4 regions of the Trichocoleus sp. FACHB-591 genome follow, and region 1 is predicted to be linked to each of the others. Evidence: predicted binding sites of a transcription regulator. Region 1 holds the regulator's gene; each other region holds the start of a gene.

The links. Region 1 encodes NtcA, which controls nitrogen genes in cyanobacteria. Its sites were predicted from a motif close to TTTGTANNNNNNNNTACAAA; they were not measured.
Region 2: the regulator NtcA is predicted to act here: its motif matches at 1,804-1,823, upstream of crtR (beta-carotene hydroxylase).
Region 3: the regulator NtcA is predicted to act here: its motif matches at 2,714-2,733, upstream of H6F90_RS04625 (ammonium transporter).
Region 4: the regulator NtcA is predicted to act here: its motif matches at 1,955-1,974, upstream of H6F90_RS23225 (ChaB family protein).

The regions. Positions count from the first base shown of each region.
Region 1 covers NZ_JACJPA010000110.1:94,498-98,721, reverse strand. The annotation lists gene hisB (imidazoleglycerol-phosphate dehydratase HisB) at 1-66, opposite strand, end outside; gene fabI (enoyl-ACP reductase FabI) at 176-952, opposite strand; gene ntcA (global nitrogen regulator NtcA) at 1,336-2,007, shown strand; gene H6F90_RS23860 (DUF3084 domain-containing protein) at 2,270-3,889, shown strand; gene H6F90_RS23855 (pre-16S rRNA-processing nuclease YqgF) at 3,971-4,224, shown strand, end outside.
Region 2 covers NZ_JACJPA010000078.1:138,319-142,542, reverse strand. The annotation lists gene pyk (pyruvate kinase) at 1-192, opposite strand, end outside; gene H6F90_RS14135 (COP23 domain-containing protein) at 585-1,451, opposite strand; gene crtR (beta-carotene hydroxylase) at 1,853-2,824, shown strand; gene aroH (chorismate mutase) at 2,907-3,338, opposite strand; gene sppA (signal peptide peptidase SppA) at 3,497-4,224, opposite strand, start outside.
Region 3 covers NZ_JACJPA010000029.1:136,407-140,630, reverse strand. The annotation lists gene H6F90_RS04630 (ammonium transporter) at 1-630, opposite strand, end outside; gene H6F90_RS04625 (ammonium transporter) at 943-2,499, opposite strand; gene H6F90_RS04620 (MarR family winged helix-turn-helix transcriptional regulator) at 3,040-3,507, shown strand; gene H6F90_RS04615 (MFS transporter) at 3,769-4,224, shown strand, end outside.
Region 4 covers NZ_JACJPA010000109.1:78,911-83,134, forward strand. The annotation lists gene H6F90_RS23215 (DUF1995 family protein) at 1-601, opposite strand, end outside; gene H6F90_RS23220 (cysteine desulfurase family protein) at 655-1,824, opposite strand; gene H6F90_RS23225 (ChaB family protein) at 2,085-2,354, shown strand; gene H6F90_RS23230 (hypothetical protein) at 2,524-2,733, shown strand; gene H6F90_RS23235 (phospholipase D-like domain-containing protein) at 2,809-4,224, shown strand, end outside.

The DNA of each region.
Region 1 (4,224 bases):
TCCGTTGGCCTGCTCGAAGGCTGTGCGGTTCTCTTGGGAAGACGCTTCATGAATGCTAGTCTGCATAGGCCCTACTCAATACTGGGAAGTAAAAACTGAGAAGTAGAAACAGGAAGTAAGAAACTTTGAGCCTGCGCAGGCAGGCCAAACGGTTGTAGTCACTCAAGGGCAACCACTACATCCCCATGATCTCATAGCCAGAATCAACATAGAGGATTTGCCCTGTCATACCGCTGGACAAATCACTGCATAGGAACGCCGCTGTATTGCCAACTTCTAGTTGAGTCACAGTGCGACGCAGGGGTGCCACTTCCTCCACATGATGAATCATGTCCAGAATTCCCCCAACCGCAGAGGAAGCGAGAGTTCTAATCGGGCCAGCAGAAATGCCGTTGACTCGAATATTGTGGGGTCCGAGTTCTGCCGCCAAGTATTTGACGCTCATTTCTAAGCCCGCTTTGGCAATGCCCATAACGTTATAGTTGGGCACCACGCGCACCCCGCCCAAGTAGGTCAATGTGACAATGCTGCCGCCTTCTGTCATCAGGGGTTTAGCGGCACCGCTGAGCTGAATCAACGAATAAGTGCTGATGTCTAAGGCTGTGGTAAATCCTGGCCGCGAAGTGTTGCTAAAGTGGCCAGATAAGTCATCTTTGTTGGCAAAGGCCAGACAGTGAACCAAGATATCTAGCTTGCCCCACTTCTCCTTCACAGTCTCAAAGGTGGACTGAATCTGAGCATCATCTTGCACATTGCAGGGCACAAACAAGCTGGGTTGTAGCGGTTCAACCAGTTCTGCTACTTTTTTTTCCATCTTGCCCCGCTCATCGGGCAGATAGGTAATCCCTAGGTTGGCACCCGCTTTATGGAGTTGTTGGGCAATTCCCCAAGCAATCGAGCGATTGTTAGCAATGCCTGTGACTAAGGCATTTTTTCCGGTCAGATCCAGCATGGCAATCTCTTCGTTAAGGGCAATTACGAGAATACTCAAAGATGGGGGCTTAAAGATATTGACATCGACTGTCGCTTGTAGGGTGATACGCTGCCTTGAGTCCTATCACAAGATATCTGTCTTTAGGGGGAGTAAGATAGGGTCTAAATAGACCGCTTACAGCTAAGATCCGTTCGTTTGTAGTCCTCGAAACAGCAGCCAAATTCTTCAGCCATTGGCGATCGCTGGCCGATTGTGTATCAAATAGAACAAAAAATGACTCTAGAGTAAGTTTAAGTGTTCTAAAGTCATCAATTGCTTACAGTTGGCTCACCTTCGTAAGGTTCATCTCCAGACGAGCGGCCCATGAAGGTTGGAGAAGGGCATCGAAAAGGTAAAAGGATATGGTAATGACGCAGGATAGGCCGTTAGCATCTGTGTTTCGTCAATTGGGAGGCGGAGCATTTCCTCCCGTGATTGAAACGTTTGATCGAGGCAAGACGATTTTCTTCCCCGGTGATCCAGCGGAGCGTGTCTACTTTTTGGTCCGAGGTGCGGTCAAACTGTCTCGCGTTTATGAAGCGGGCGAAGAAATCACCGTAGCCTTGCTGCGAGAAAATAGTGTCTTTGGGGTTCTCTCGCTGATTACAGGCAATCGTTCTGATCGCTTTTATCACGCAGTTGCTTTCACTCCGGCGGAATTGCTCTCGGTGCCCATTGAGCAAGTGGAAAAAGCCCTCAAGGATAACCCAGAGCTGTCGATGCTGATGTTGCAAGGGTTGTCTTCGCGCATCTTGCAGACTGAGATGATGATCGAAACCTTGGCCCACCGGGATATGGGATCACGCTTGGTCAGCTTCTTGCTCATCCTCTGTCGTGACTTTGGCGTTCCTGGCCCTGACGGGATCACAATTGACTTGAAATTGTCGCATCAGGCGATCGCAGAGGCGATTGGTTCCACACGGGTCACAGTCACGCGCCTACTCGGGGATCTGCGGCAGGAGAAGATGATTTCCATCCATAAGAAAAAAATTACGGTTCATAATCCCGTCGCCCTCAGTCAACAGTTCAGTTGATCTGCTATGGTTAACCTCTAGTAATAACAAGCGCTTACAGCGACTTGAATACAGCTCTCTGGTCTAGGAAGGTGCTTCATGGCACTCCTGCGAGGAAACAAAGAGAGCCGTGATGCTCTCCTGACGCTGAGGCAAGGCAGCCACTTTTGCGAGCTGGGTCTACTTGTTGTCGTCCTACAGGTGTGATGGCACACAAAACTTCCAGGGCATGAGATAGGCTGTATCTGAGTTGGGTGTGAGCCAAATGGCTTCCTGAGGGTAGATGACCAGCGGGTACATCTTAATTGTGGCAATCTTGGTGTTGGGGGGTGTGATCGCAACGGTGGGCGATCGCATCGGCACGCGCGTAGGCAAGGCTCGCCTCAGCTTGTTTAACTTGCGTCCCCGCAAAACCGCGGTCTTAGTGACGATTGTCACGGGTGGCATCATTTCTGCTTCTACACTCGCCATTTTGTTTGCTGTGAGCGATCAACTCCGGACTGGCGTTTTTGAATTGGGCAAAATTCAGAAAAACCTCTCTAGGGCGCGAGAAGATTTAGCAAAGACGCGGGTCCAAAAAAATCAAGTTGAGCAAGAGCTGACCCAAGCTCGCGCCGAGCAAGTTTCGGCCCAACAACGGCTGGATCGAATTAATTTGTTTCTTAAGGCCGCGATCGCCAAGCAAGCGACGACAGAAGCACAGCTAAATCGTACCCAAACCCAGCTAGGCCGAGTCGAGGCTGAAAGAGCCCGAACCGAAGCTCAGCTCGATCAAACTCAGAGCCAACTGAGCCGCGCGGAAGCAGAAAAGGATCGGATTGAAGATGCCAAAGACCGCACCGAAGCAGAACTAAACCGAACTCAAACGCAACTAAGCACTGTTTCTCAGCAAGCAACGGGACTCCGCTCCGAGATCGACCGACTGGATAGCGAGCGCCAAAACTTGATTAAAGAAACTAAAGATTTAGAGGTTCAACAGGCCAATCTAGAGAAAGCTGTCCAAACCTTGCAGCGGTACTACCAGTACTATCAAGCGCAGTATGAAACCTTACGCCAAGGCAACGTCGCTCTCTTCCGAGGACAAGTGTTGTCAGCAGGCATCGTGCGGATCGTTTCTCCCACAGGCGCTCAGCAAGCAATAGACCAGTTACTGCGAGAAGCAAATCGTAACGCTATCAAGTTGACCCGTCCTGGTACTGGTCAAGTCAGCGAGCAGATTATTCAAATCACCAGACCGGAAGTAGAACAACTGGTTGACCAAATTGAAGATGGTCGCGATTACGTCATTAGAATTCTCTCAGCGGGTAACTATGTGCTAGGAGAAAAGAGCGTTCAGGTGGTGGCGAGCGCTACGCTCAACCAAGTGGCATTTCTGTCTGGTGATGTCATTGCTGCCGCTTCAGTTGATCCATCTACCCTAACTGAAGCCGACATTCAAAAGCGGATCGAACTGTTGCTAGCCGCCACGGAGTTTCGAGCCAGAGGCGCGGGAGTACTCACGGAAGGAGTGCAGATCGCTGCGAATGGTCCTAGCGTCACGGCAATTTTGAGCTTTGCCGAGCAGTTGAAGCAGTATCGCCAGCCGCTGGATTTAAAGGTTGTAACCACGGGTGTGATCTACACAGCAGGTCCGCTGAAGGTGGAGTTGTTAGCGATTCAGAATGGCCAAGTGGTGCTGAGCACTAGTCGGGACATTCCTCAACCCAATCGTCCTATACCCAACAGCAGTCCATCTCCTCAACCCAACAATGCCACTCCTAATCCAAACAATCCAAACAACAGCGTGACTCAAGAGGACGCTAATTTTGAGTTTCAACATTCAGACCCTTACCCTGGAAAGGCCCCCAATTCCAAGCCGTCAGATTCCTCTCCCAGTCCCTTCGTCAGTCCTGACGATTTGTAACGGCAGCTCGTTACAATAAAGCAGAGTAACGCTGACAAGTTGAACTGTTTCCTCGCTCTGCTGGCAAATGATTAGAATTTCATGGTCTTAAATCCTCCCCCCAATCCTGATCAGCCGATCATCTTAGGCTTCGATCCTGGTCGCCACAAATGTGGTTTAGCTGCGATGGGAGTAGACCGGACGCTACATTACCACCAAGTTATTGCAGCGGATGAAGTGGTAGCTACGATTCAACAGCTCCAAAAACAGCTACCCATCTCGATCGTAGTGATGGGGGATCAAACGACTGCGAAAACTTGGAAACAAAAGCTAAGTGATGATTTACCCGATCCGCT
Region 2 (4,224 bases), on a different contig from region 1:
ATTCAGCTCAAAAGAAATCTGCCGAATCAGCCGAATGCTGCGTTGATGATCTTCATGCGTCCCATGAGAAAAGTTAAGACGCAGAGTGGTTGCACCCGCTTCAATCAGGGCGCGTAGAACTTCTGGGCTACTAGTGGCGGGGCCAATCGTTGCGACGATTTTTGTCCGACGCGGAGAGTTACGCAGTTGCATGGATTCCAAGAAGGTAAAAATAGACTGAAGGAGACCCTACCGCTGATGTCCTCAGGATACTGGCTTAGCGGTGACTTGCTGCACTTTCCAGCCTAGGCATGGAATGAAATCCCGAAGTGAGGTGCAACAAGAAAATAACTCTAAACTATCAATAGTCGCATGCGTTGATAGCAAAGAGTTAACGGTTGAGAAAAATGCTGTTGCCTCTTGGCAAGGCGGCAACAGGGATACTACCACGTTTGGCTAGTCCCTTTTGCAAAACCTGCAAGGGCAAGCGACAGAATCTTTAGGTGCCTTCAGTCTTTATGGTGCGTTCCATCGGGTTTAGTAGGTTAGCTGTTCGGTGCGCTAAAAATACTAATTTGCAAAACCCACCCTGTTTTAATTTTTACCTAACGAAAATTGGCTGGATTGAGGCGAGGATTGTTGCGAGTAGACATACCTTGACCTAGCTTGCTGCCTGTTCCACCATCAGCGGGATCAAGGAAGGGCCGCAAGTTGATGTTGCTAGAGCGCTCCTGCCGCCTGCCTAGAAGCGAGACACCTAAGTTCGCCAATTCGTCCAGCTTGTCACCCCCTCGGCTACTGCCGCTTATAGAACTATTGCCTACACGACTACTACCTACAAACGTATTAGCTGCTTGAGTTTGTTGGCCGCTGTCAGCAATCGTCAAGTTTTGGAAGACGCGATCGCGAGTCGTCAGCGGGTCTTGATTTGGCGGGACTGTCAGAACGATGCGACAAGTTGAATTTTTCTCGGTGGTAACACAAACTGTGTTGTAGTTATTTTCCACCGCTGTTCGCATTTCCTGTAGGCCATCAGGACGGTAGAGCTCTAAGCGACGGCTGATTTCTTGACAACGAGCTTGAGGAGTCCAACCACCGCCTAGTTGGCTGGGTGTCGCCCAGGGATAAGATTCGCTAGGACGGCTCTCTGGGTGATAAACCACCGTGTACTGGCCGTTGAGCATTTCACAAGTAAAGCGGGGTCTATTTGCCACGCTAGTTTGAGTAGAGCCGCTACTTGGGTTTGTCGTAGGTGTGGACTCCGAATTTTCAGGCTCTGTTTGTACTTGAATATCCTTTGATGCTGATCCGGAACTGGTAGGTGTGGCAGCGATCGCACTACCAGTCATCCCTGCGAACAACCCACCACCTAAGAACACCACAGCTCCTGTAGCCAAACTTGTAGCCTTAAAAGTAAGAAACGTTAGCTTGAAACGACCTTGAGAATTACCTTGAGATTGCAATAACACCATAATCAAAGCCTCTTCAGAGTGAATGACAACTAATCACCGCAACACCACCCCTGATGTAACAAAGTCCTGATGCACCTGATGCGACAGAGCACTCCTACAACCCTGATAACATTCAGACCTAGCATTTACATCGGAAGATCCGCCGACCTAGGAGGGTGATTTCACCGAGGCTTCATTGAAGTTGGGTTTCTGCTGAAGTGTTTAAAGCTGAGGTTGTCAGGCAACGTCCGTGAACTTCTGAGGTTAAATTGCTCTTGTTACTCTAAAATTGGCTCAAATTATTTAATTTGACGCTACTGTTAGCGCAGCTCTGATTAGATGAGCTAGTTTCACAAAACTTTATTATTAGGCATTCGTATCGTATACTACGCGAGGATGACCAACAAGGAGTATTGATAACGATGTCGGAGGCAGTAAAGCCCCTGACAGTGCCGAAGGAGTTAATGGGTCCTCCGGGTCAATTTAACCCGACGCTGCTAATGTTCCTGGCAGCGGTAGCCATAGAAATCCTGTCGATACTGGGTTACTGGTGTTGGGAATGGCTTGACTGGTGCTGCTTTAGCATGACTGTCATTGCTCTACATATGGTGGGAACTGTGATTCATGATGCATCCCACAATGTGGCACATCGCAATCGCATCATCAATGCCGTCATGGGACATGGCAGTGCCTTAATGCTGGGTTTTTCTTTCCCAGTCTTCACGCGCGTGCACATGCAGCACCATGCCAATGTGAATGATCCAGACAACGACCCCGATCACTTTGTTTCGACCGGGGGGCCGCTCTGGTTTATTGCGGCTCGTTTCATGTACCACGAAATTTTCTTTTTCCGCCGTCGGCTATGGCGGAAGTCCGAGTTATTGGAGTGGTTTCTCGCTCGCCTAGCCGTCGGTGCTCTAATTTACACAGCCTGCCAGCACGACTTTCTGGGCTACATTTTCAATTTTTGGTTTGTGCCTCTGGCAGTTGTAGGCTTAGCTCTGGGCTTATTCTTTGACTATTTGCCCCACCGACCTTTTCAGGAGCGCGATCGCTGGAAGAACGCTAGAGTCTACCCCAACCGGATTCTGAACCTGCTGATTATGGGTCAGAACTACCATCTGATCCATCATCTGTGGCCTTCTATTCCCTGGTACAACTATCAGCCTGCTTACTATGCCACTCAGCCTTTGTTAGACGCTAAGGGTTGCCACCAATCGCTGGGTTTATCAGAGACTAAAGACTTTTGGCACTTTGTGTACGATGTCTTCCTAGGCATTCGTTTTCATCGCCCGCGATCGCTGGAGTCTTCAGAGGTAAACACTCCTATAAGCCAAGCTAGCCCAGCCAACAGTAGCTTAGAGGTAGCTCAGGGCTTGGAAGTTCACAGTTAACCAGTCCAGTTAAACCCGGCTTAAACCACTAAAAAAGGGAGCAAGACTTAACTCTGCTCCCTTTTTTAGTGATTGAACTTAGTTAACGATGAGACTTAACGACGGGCGCTGCCAAGCCTGTTTGAGCCAAGATCCAATCGGGTCTTAAGCTCTTGGCTTGACGCAGATAGGGGTGATAGATTTCGACGTGTGGATTCGGAGTGTTGAAATGAATCAGGAAGCGAATGCAACGCTCTAAACTGCCTTCAACGTGCATTTGTTGCACATCTAGCAAAGGAACGTTCTGCCAACGGGGACGATCACGCGCTACTGAAGCCGGAAAGATGGCGTCCAAGTCGCGGGTAACTGAGAACGTCGCACTGATAATTTCTTCTGGATCGAGTTGATTATGAGCTTCTAGCTCATCTAACAGCTCAGCGACTGCTTCTCGAATTGCCTCAGCCGTATTTTCTGAGGCAGTTGTTGCACCACGAATTGCCCGAACTCTCCATTCCACGCCATCATCCTCCGTCATGTGATTAAACTAAGGTTCATCAAGTTGAATTTTTATGGCTCAGATTATCTAACCTGAGCGATCGCAACGATAACTGAAAATCTTGACAATGCGAGCCAATGTTAACAAAATCTAGGATTTTCAAGGCTTTAAATTGTCAATTGTGGGCAAGTGGTTCGCTAAGGTCGGTAAAGCCACAGAGGTAGACCACTGGTAGACAATTCAAACTCCATCCAATCGAGACCAGTCCTGACTCCTGAGCGAGTTTGACTAGTACTAGGAACAACACGACTCCAGAAGGGTTTGCGTTCTTCCAAGTTATAACAGCGGGTTTTTTCTGGATCGAGACCTGCAAGTTCTGCCGCCCAGCGACGAGCATCTTCTTCGGTGCCTAAGCGATCTACAAGCCCTAGTTCTTGGGCTTGCTCACCTGTGAAAACTCTCCCATCTGCAAAGCTTTTAACTGTATCCACCGCTAATTTGCGGGCATCAGCAACAGTCTGCACAAACTGTAGGTAGCTTGTGTCAATCAACGATTGCAAAATATGGGCTTCCGGCTCTGTCAGCTCTCGGTCAAAAGCCAAAATATCTTTGTAGGGACCAGATTTAATTACTTTGAAGGAAACGCCTACTTTTTCTAGAAGACGTTCTAAGTTATTGCCCCGCAGAATTACCCCAATGCTGCCAGTGATGGTACCCGGATTGGCGACAATGTAATTTGCGCCCATGCCGATGTAAACGCCACCTGATGCAGAAATATTGCCGAAGCTGGCAACAATTTTGATTTTTTCGCTCAGGCGTTTGAGGGCGCTGTAGATTTCTTGGGAGTCTCCGACAGTGCCACCAGGGCTATCAATTCGTAGGAGCAGAGCGGGAAATTCTCTTTCTTCTACGGTTTTGAGAGCTT
Region 3 (4,224 bases), on a different contig from region 1:
GTCAAGTGCTCCCATCGCACCAATCCAACCCTTACCCCAGACCCAATGAGCGAGGGGTGAGTAGATCAGGGTAGACCACAGCGTCACGAACCAGAAGTAAGCCTTGAAGCTCATCCGCTCCACGATCGCACCAGAAATTAGAGCGGGCGTGATGATGGCAAACATCATCTGATAGGCCATGAAGAGTTGGTGCGGAATGGTGGTGGCATAACCCACAGGGTCGGGGTCTGTGCCCACGCCATTCAAAAATAGCCAATTCAGGCTACCAATGATGGGATTTGCTGTAAATGCAGGCTCAGCTCCAGGGGTGATGGAGGTAGGAGCAAAGGCAAGGCTGTAGCCCCAAAGAACCCAGGTGACGCCGACAACGCCCATGAGGATCAAGCTCATCATCATGGTATTGAGCACGTTGCGCGATCGCACCAATCCTCCGTAGAAGAAGGCTAAGCCTGGAGTCATCAATAATACTAATGCTGACGAAACGAGCACGAAGGCTGTGTCGCCTGTATCAATAGGATTTGCGTCCGCTTCCTGGGCTAGAGCCGTTCCCATTAAGGGACCACTCAGAAGCCACAGAGCGATCGCTCCGATCATCAAACCTTTCTTCAACACTTGTGTTAGCCCTTCCACGTCAAGAGAAATGAATTTGATTGCACCAATTTTTGATGAGTCAGTTCTGTATCAAGGTATACAAAAATCTTCTGTGGCAAATAATTAGTGAAGATTCAGTAGCAATTTATATCGTGGTGACAATTTACTCCTGACAGCCAAAAGTTGTCTACCTCTGTTTCTTGAAGATCGCGATCGCGGTATTTTTCATCAAGAGAACTCCATAGAAAAGAGCTGCTAAGGCTCACCTTTAGCAGCTCTAAGCTCTTGACAGAAGGTATAACTAAGCTGATTTAGCAACCAATAAGTTAGCTAAATTTAGAAAGCTCAATCTCAGCGAATGGTGCTACCAGTCATGCCGCCCGCATCTTTGAGGAATCCACTGTACGCTTCCATACCGTGCTCACCAATATCCAGACCCTTGAGTTCTTCTTCTGGCGAGACGCGAATGCCTAAGGTTGCCTTAAGCGCGAACCAGAAGATAGCGGAGAGAATTCCGATAGTTAGGGCAATAGCAGCTGTGCCTAAGAGTTGCAGGCCTAGTTGATTCAGCCCGCCGCCCAGTAAGAAACCTGTGCTAGGACCAGCAGTGTAGAGGATATCTTGACCCACCTTGACATTGGGACCAACGGCAAACAGACCCACGGCGATCGTGCCCCAAACACCGTTGACTAAGTGAACCGAGATTGCGCCTACAGGGTCATCAATTTTTAGACGGTCGATCCAGAGAACGGCAAATACAACCATCACTCCACCGATCGTGCCGATGATGGCAGAAGCCCAAACTGGAATAAAGGCGCAAGAAGCTGTGACTGCCACTAATCCTGCCAGGATGCCGTTGATCACCATTGAGAGATCAGGCTTGCCTAAGACGAACCAGGCGGTGATGGTCGCAGCCAAACCACCAAAAGCAGCCGCAAGATTGGTGGTCATGGCAATGTGGCCAATTTGCCAGGTGATGCTCATGGTGGAGCCTGGGTTAAAGCCAAACCAACCTAGCCAGAGAATTAAACAACCCAGAGTGGCGATCGCAATGTTATGTCCTGGCATGGCATTGGAGCTGCCGTCTTCGTTGTACTTGCCAATGCGGGGTCCCAAGATCGCCGCACCCAGCAGGGCAGCCCAACCACCCACAGCATGAACCACCGTTGAGCCTGCAAAGTCCCAGAAACCCAGGTCTGCAAGCCAGCCACCGCCCCAAATCCAGTGTCCTGTCAGTGGGTAAGCAACCCCGACTAGCAACAAGCTGAAGATTAGAAAGTCAACAAACTTGATTCGTTCTGCCACCGCACCGGAAACGATAGTGGCAGCAGTACCCGCAAAGGCAAGTTGGAAGAAGAACTTTGCCAACAGCGGGACACCTGCCCAGTTCAGCGAACCATAGGCTCCTTGGTAGGCATCCAGGGTGGCTGGGCTGTTGTCAACACCAGAGAGGAAAAAGACGCCATCGGTACCAATAAACTCGCTACCACCACCAAACATCAAGCCGAAGCCCGCGACCCAAAAAGCAATGGTAGACATAGCGAAAACGATTAAGTTTTTAGCCAAAACGTTAACCGCATTTTTCTGGCGACAGAAGCCAGTTTCTAGCATGCAGAAGCCAGCATTCATAAAGAACACCAGCATTGCGGCTACCATCACCCACATGGTGTCTAAGCCCACTTTTAAGTCAGACGTGGCCTTCGCTACATCTGTCAAGTTAGGAGCGGTTTGAGCGACACCCGCGTAGCCCCAAGCCAGCACAATGACGAGGGCTAAAGGAATGCAGGCTTGCCAGCTCGGCGAGAGCATTTTGGCGTACCAGTTAGGAGAAAACCACTTGGTCGCTTTCGGTAAGGACAGCTGTCTATGTCTGCCCCGCGACTTCTTGGTGAGCATTAGTTTTGACATTGCCAGTGAATGATTCCTTTGTGAACTAAGGCAGTGAACTCGCACCGGAAAGTACAGCCTGACTGTGAGCAAAGCCACCCTCAACTTTGCTACGAGCAGACTGCGAGAAAGAATCGACAATTGCGCCGCTCCAAGAGCCGGACGCCTAACTAGAAAGACTTAAAGATCTTGGTTAGGAAGTAAAAATGATTGCACCAATTTCAGGGCAGTTCGTTCTGTATCCGATGTAACAATTTCGTATTTGGTTCACCTTTTGGGGTGGTTAATTTTGCAGTTAAGCTCTCTAGAGGCGATCGCACTGATTCAGACTGCTTGTTTCACCTAAGCCAAAACTATAAATCCTAGGATTCGCTGAGACAGTTGACAAAATACTAGATTATCAATACATTTGTACTAAGTGTTACCTCATCACTCCTTTAGGAGCTGGCCCCCAACGACCTCTGGGGGCTGTTTTTTAGAGATATGTGCTGCTAAATACTCAAAATAGAACTCCCTCCATTAAAATAATAAGCGTGCTAAGTAATGCCACTTGGAGCTGCAATGACCTCTTCCCCTGCCAAGCAAAAGTTACCTAAGGAATGGCAGGAAGTATTGGCTCCCCACGGCCTGGGCTATCGCATCAAATTACTCTCTCAACTCTTGAGCCGCAAGTTTCAAGAACGCCTAGAACCTCTGGGGTTGACTCCCTTTCACTGGGTGGTGCTGTGTTGTCTTTGGGAAGAAGATGGCTTGGCAACTTCCAGCATCAGCGAGAAATTGCAACAAGTGGGTGGAACTTTAACTGGCGTTCTAGACCGCATGGAAGAGCGAGGGCTAATCCGGCGAGAACGAGACTCTCAGGATCGGCGAATCTGGCGAATTTGGTTGACAGATGCAGGCAAACAGTTACATGAAGTATTGCCTCCGATCGCAGTGGAAATCCGGGACAGTGCCTTGGTTGGAATTTCGTCATCAGAGCGCCAGCAGTTCTCAGACTTACTGGACCAGATGATTGCCAATATTTCCTAGGTAAAGAATATTTTTTAGATAAAAACAATACGCTGAGTACCAGGACCTCTACCAAATGGGTCCAACAGATTCTGGTCAAAGTTAGATTCAATCCACGCAGCATTTCAGGATATGAGTCTTGTTTGTGATTGGAAGTCTGTTGAAGCGACGGTTGATTTCCACTTGAGTTTGCTGTGAACTGGGCTGTAGGTAGAGTTCTGGCGAACAACCAGTTAGTAGCTTGAGTAAAGCAGTCAGCGTTAGAGACTAGGACAATCAAGCATGAGGCTGGACACCAGAAGACTCAACTCGATCTTTCGAGCTTTAGAGTCAAGAAACTACCGTCTATTTTTTGCAGGTCAGGGTTTGTCTTTAATTGGCACCTGGATGACCCAGACCGCGACAATTTGGCTGGTGTATGACCTGACTAATTCTGCTTTGCTATTGGGGGTCGTGGGTTTTGCTCAACAAATTCCTAACTTTTTGTTGACTCCCTTTGCTGGTGTATTTGTCGATCGCTGGAATCGGCATCGCACGCTGTTGATTACTCAAGTTTTGGCAATGATCCAGTCGCTGGCGTTAGCAACTCTAGCCCTGACTGGCACCGTTCAGATTTGGCAGATTATTGCCTTGAGTGTATTTCAAGGGTTCATCAATGCCTTTGATATGCCAACTCGCCAAGCGTTTGTAGTAGAGATTGTCGAGAAAAAAGAAAACCTGGGTAACGCGATCGCCTTG
Region 4 (4,224 bases), on a different contig from region 1:
CGTCGCCAGCGGGCTTGGTGTCAACTTCGGCAATTAGTTTGTAGTCGTCCTCTAATTCTAGCCAAACCTGCCAAGGGCCGGGATAGCAACGCAGCAAGGCTCCATTTTCCAAAGGGCGGAGATAATAACAAACCTCGAAAGTGCTAAGGAACCGAGTGCGTAGCTGCCGCCCCGCATAGCCTAAGCCAACGGTGGCAATGTCTTCCAGAACCGGATTTAAGAGAACAAAGGGGCGTTCTCTGGCTTCATCAGCCATTTTTTGCACCTCAGCCACTTCTACAGAAGTTGGGGCGACCATGAGAAAGGCTTGGTCTTCTGGTAGCATCTTGCCCTTCAGTTCACCAATCCCTCGAATCTCAAAAGGCTTCTCCCCCCAGTCCCGCCGTGCCAGAGCCGCCGCACCAGCATCGGGGAAAAAAACTTTGAAGTTGGCTCCCAAATCTTCAAAAATACTCAAAAACTGCTCGGCGATCGGCATAGGTTTGAGTTCAGGGAAATTGAGTTCTACCTGTATCCGGCAAACACCAGCGTCTAGCGCTGCCTGGGTTGCAGTTTTGGCTTGCTCGATCGCGTCTTCAAGGTTTTTGGGAAGTTCAGCCATTGTTCAGTCAGGTTCTTGAGGGCTTATGGGTGCCGAGGAAGATCACTAGCCTGCTAGGAGCGGCTCCCTACTAATTGTACGGGCATGAGTCGCTCTAGAACCTGCTGGAACACGGTGGCTGTCCAATCAATATCTGCGACTGTAGTATCTCGGCCTAACGTGAACCGGATGCCGCCTTTCGCCAAGCGATCGCTATATCCCATTGCCAGCAAAATCGGACTGGGAGTTGTTTTGCCACTATGACAGGCAGAACCTGCACTAATCGCAATCCCCGCCAGATTCATTTGGCGCACCAAGGTTTTGCCATTTAGGGTTTCGCTATCGGTAGCCTGAAGACAAACGCTGACATGGTGCGGTAAGCGATTCCAGCGATCGCCCGTGACAGTTACGCCTGGAATCGCTAGTAATTGATCAAACAAGCGATCGCGCAGCCGAATTAAGCGGGGCGTTTCGGTGGCTAGTTCCGCGATCGCCAGTTCTGCCGCTATGCCAAACCCTGCGATCGCAGGTACGGCCTGAGTCCCAGAACGCAGCTTAAACTCTTGCCCACCACCACCGATCAGGGGCACCAACTCCACCCCAGGTCGCACATACAAAGCCCCAGATCCTTGCGGTCCATACAGCTTGTGGCTGGACAACGAGAGCAAATCTACCGGAAGCTGCTGCACATCTAGCTGCAAACGGCCTGCGACCTGCACGGCATCAGTATGAAACAATGCACCATGATTATGAGCAATTTCACTGAGCACCTGGATGGGCTGCAAGGTACCAATTTCGCTCTGCCCGTGGATCACTGAAACTAAAACCGTATTACTTTGCAAGGCATGGCGTAAATCCTGAGGATTCACCCGCCCCTGAGCATCCACAGGTAAGCGAGTTACTTCCCATCCCCACTGCTCCAGCAAACGCACAGGCTCGGCGATCGCCGAGTGCTCCACGCTAGAAATAATCACATGTTGGGGCGTGGTATACTGCCGCGCCACTCCCAGAATCGCCAAATTATCAGATTCGGTGCCGCCCGACGTAAACACGATCGCCTCAGAGGGAGCATTGAGCAAGCTAGCCACCTGAATGCGAGCCCGTTCTACCAACGTTGCGGCCCGACTGCCCCACTCATGCAAGCTGGAAGGATTGCCCCACTGCGCCGTCAAAGCCTGCTGCATGGCAGCGATCGCTTCGGCACGAGGGGGAGTTGTCGCACTGTAATCCAGATAGATTTGCATGAGTAGTCGCGTTCTAAAGCTTTAAATCAAGGCATTGCTTTCTTCCAGCATACCTTTCAATCCCAAGCGTACCGATTCAGTCAAGATGTCCCGCCTTTGGTTTAGGATTGGGAGCCCTTTGAAGCAATTAATTGTATCCCTAACGACAGAAAGAATTAAAGTTAGCTGCCCCTTGGGGTAGAACGAACCAGCGTATCTAATTCGCTTTTAGGCTGAGGAACTTCCAACTATTGCTGCATAGGATGATCGCAAGTCTCAGTATGAAAACGGAGCTTATTAAGCAAATGGCACCAGAACAACAGCAAGAGCAAAACCTACCTCAAGAAGCTCAGCAACTCCCCGAATCAGCCCAAAAGATCTTCCAAGCTGCAATGCGAAGTGCTCAGTCTGATGGTCTGTCTCAAGAGGGAGCGATGAACGTCGCTTGGACCACAGTCAAGCATGATTACATTCAAGGCAGCGACGGTAAGTGGCAGCGCAAGCCAGAAGACGACCACCGATACAAGTCAACGGTCGTCAGCGGCAACTAAAAGTGTGGCTCTGGAGTGACTACAAGACGCACAGCTAAATTCATTTCAGCATCCGAGATTACCTTTAACCCCTCACAGAACGTGCTAGGGGTTATTTTTGATTCTTGTCTGAGACTAAGACGATTGATTTCGAGACATTACCACTCAAGTTGCAGGTGGAGCCGAGATAATGGAAACCAACGCGATCCTAGAAATCCGTGTACAGAATTTGCTCCTGAAACTGGAAGACATGGAGCGGAGGCAAGACTCTACCGTTAAAGCCATTTTTCAGCTTTATGAAGCAGTGCGCTGGCTGAACGCAGGCAATCACGAACGAGTCGCTAGTGAGCTGGAAGACGCCATTAGGACGTTACAGGAAGCTGCGAAGAAACCTCATTAGCGGCTAATGGTAATGATGCTATGGGCTAGGGCAACCTCTAGACATGCATCCCTCATTGCCGTCAGGAGCGCTATTTTGCTTTTTCCGGTTTCCTTGCGATCGCGTTTTTACCTCAGTCTACTGCTAATTTTAAGCCTAACTGCTTGCCAACAAGTGCAGTCTCAGCCACAGCAATCTGCACCTGCACCCCTGCCCCAAGATCCGTTAGTTCAGGCTTACTTCAATCACGAACCTGCTGCCAAATACACCGAGCCTTACCGCCAGCAAACTCGCCCTGGCGATAACCTAGAGCAGCAAATTATTGACGCGATCGCCTCAGCGCAATCTACCGTAGATGTTGCCGTTCAAGAGCTGCGGTTACCCAAGATTGCCCAAGCCTTGATCGATCGCCAAAAAGCAGGCGTAAAGGTAAGGGTGATTCTAGAAAACACCTATAGCCAACCTTGGAGCGCGATCACCGAAGCTGAACTAGAGAAGCTGCCCGAACGAGAGCGCAGCCGCTATGAGGAATACCAAAAGCTCGCAGACCAAGACCAGGACGGCAAACTTACCCCAGAGGAAATCAACCAAGGCGACACTTTAGTCATGTTGCGGCAAGCGCAGGTGCCTTGGATTGATGACACCGCCAACGGCTCTGCTGGCAGTGACTTGATGCACCATAAATTTGTCGTAGTGGATGGACAACGCCTAATCATCACTTCGGCCAATTTCACAACTAGTGATATTCATGGCGATTTCTCTCGCCCTGCCAGTCAAGGCAACGCCAACAACATGTTGCGGATTCCCAGCGCCGAATTAGCTAGCTTATTCACCCAAGAATTCAACACTATGTGGGGAGATGGCCCTGGAGGTAAGCCCGATAGCAAGTTTGGCCTACAAAAGCCCTATCGTTCTCCCCAAACAGTTGTGCTTGGCAGCACATCAGTTACAGTGCAGTTCTCGCCTACCAGTCCCTCCCGTCCCTGGAGTCAAAGTGGGAGCGGGCTAATTGGCAAAACCTTGGGTGCAGCTCAGCGATCGGTGAATCTGGCTTTGTTTGTGTTTTCCGAGCAGCGTTTAGCGAATGTCTTAGAAACTAATCATGAACGAGGTGTACAGGTACAGGCTGTCATCGATCCTAGTTTTGCCTACCGTTCCTATAGCGAAGCCTTAGACATGCTGGGCGTTGAACTCAAAGACAAGTGCCGAACCGAACCCAACAACCATCCCTGGCAAAACCCTATTAGTACAGTGGGGGCACCACGCCTGCCACCTGGAGATTTATTGCACAACAAGTTTGGCGTTGTTGATCAAGCCACTGTGATTATGGGGTCTCACAACTGGACTGATGCTGCCAATACAGGCAATGATGAAACATTAGTTGTGGTTGAAAGCCCAATGGTTGCCGCTCACTACGAGCGAGAATTTGAGCGGCTATACACCAATGCCATCTTGGGGGTGCCTCCAGCAGTACAACGCAAGATGACTGCCCAAGCGAAACAGTGCCAGTCA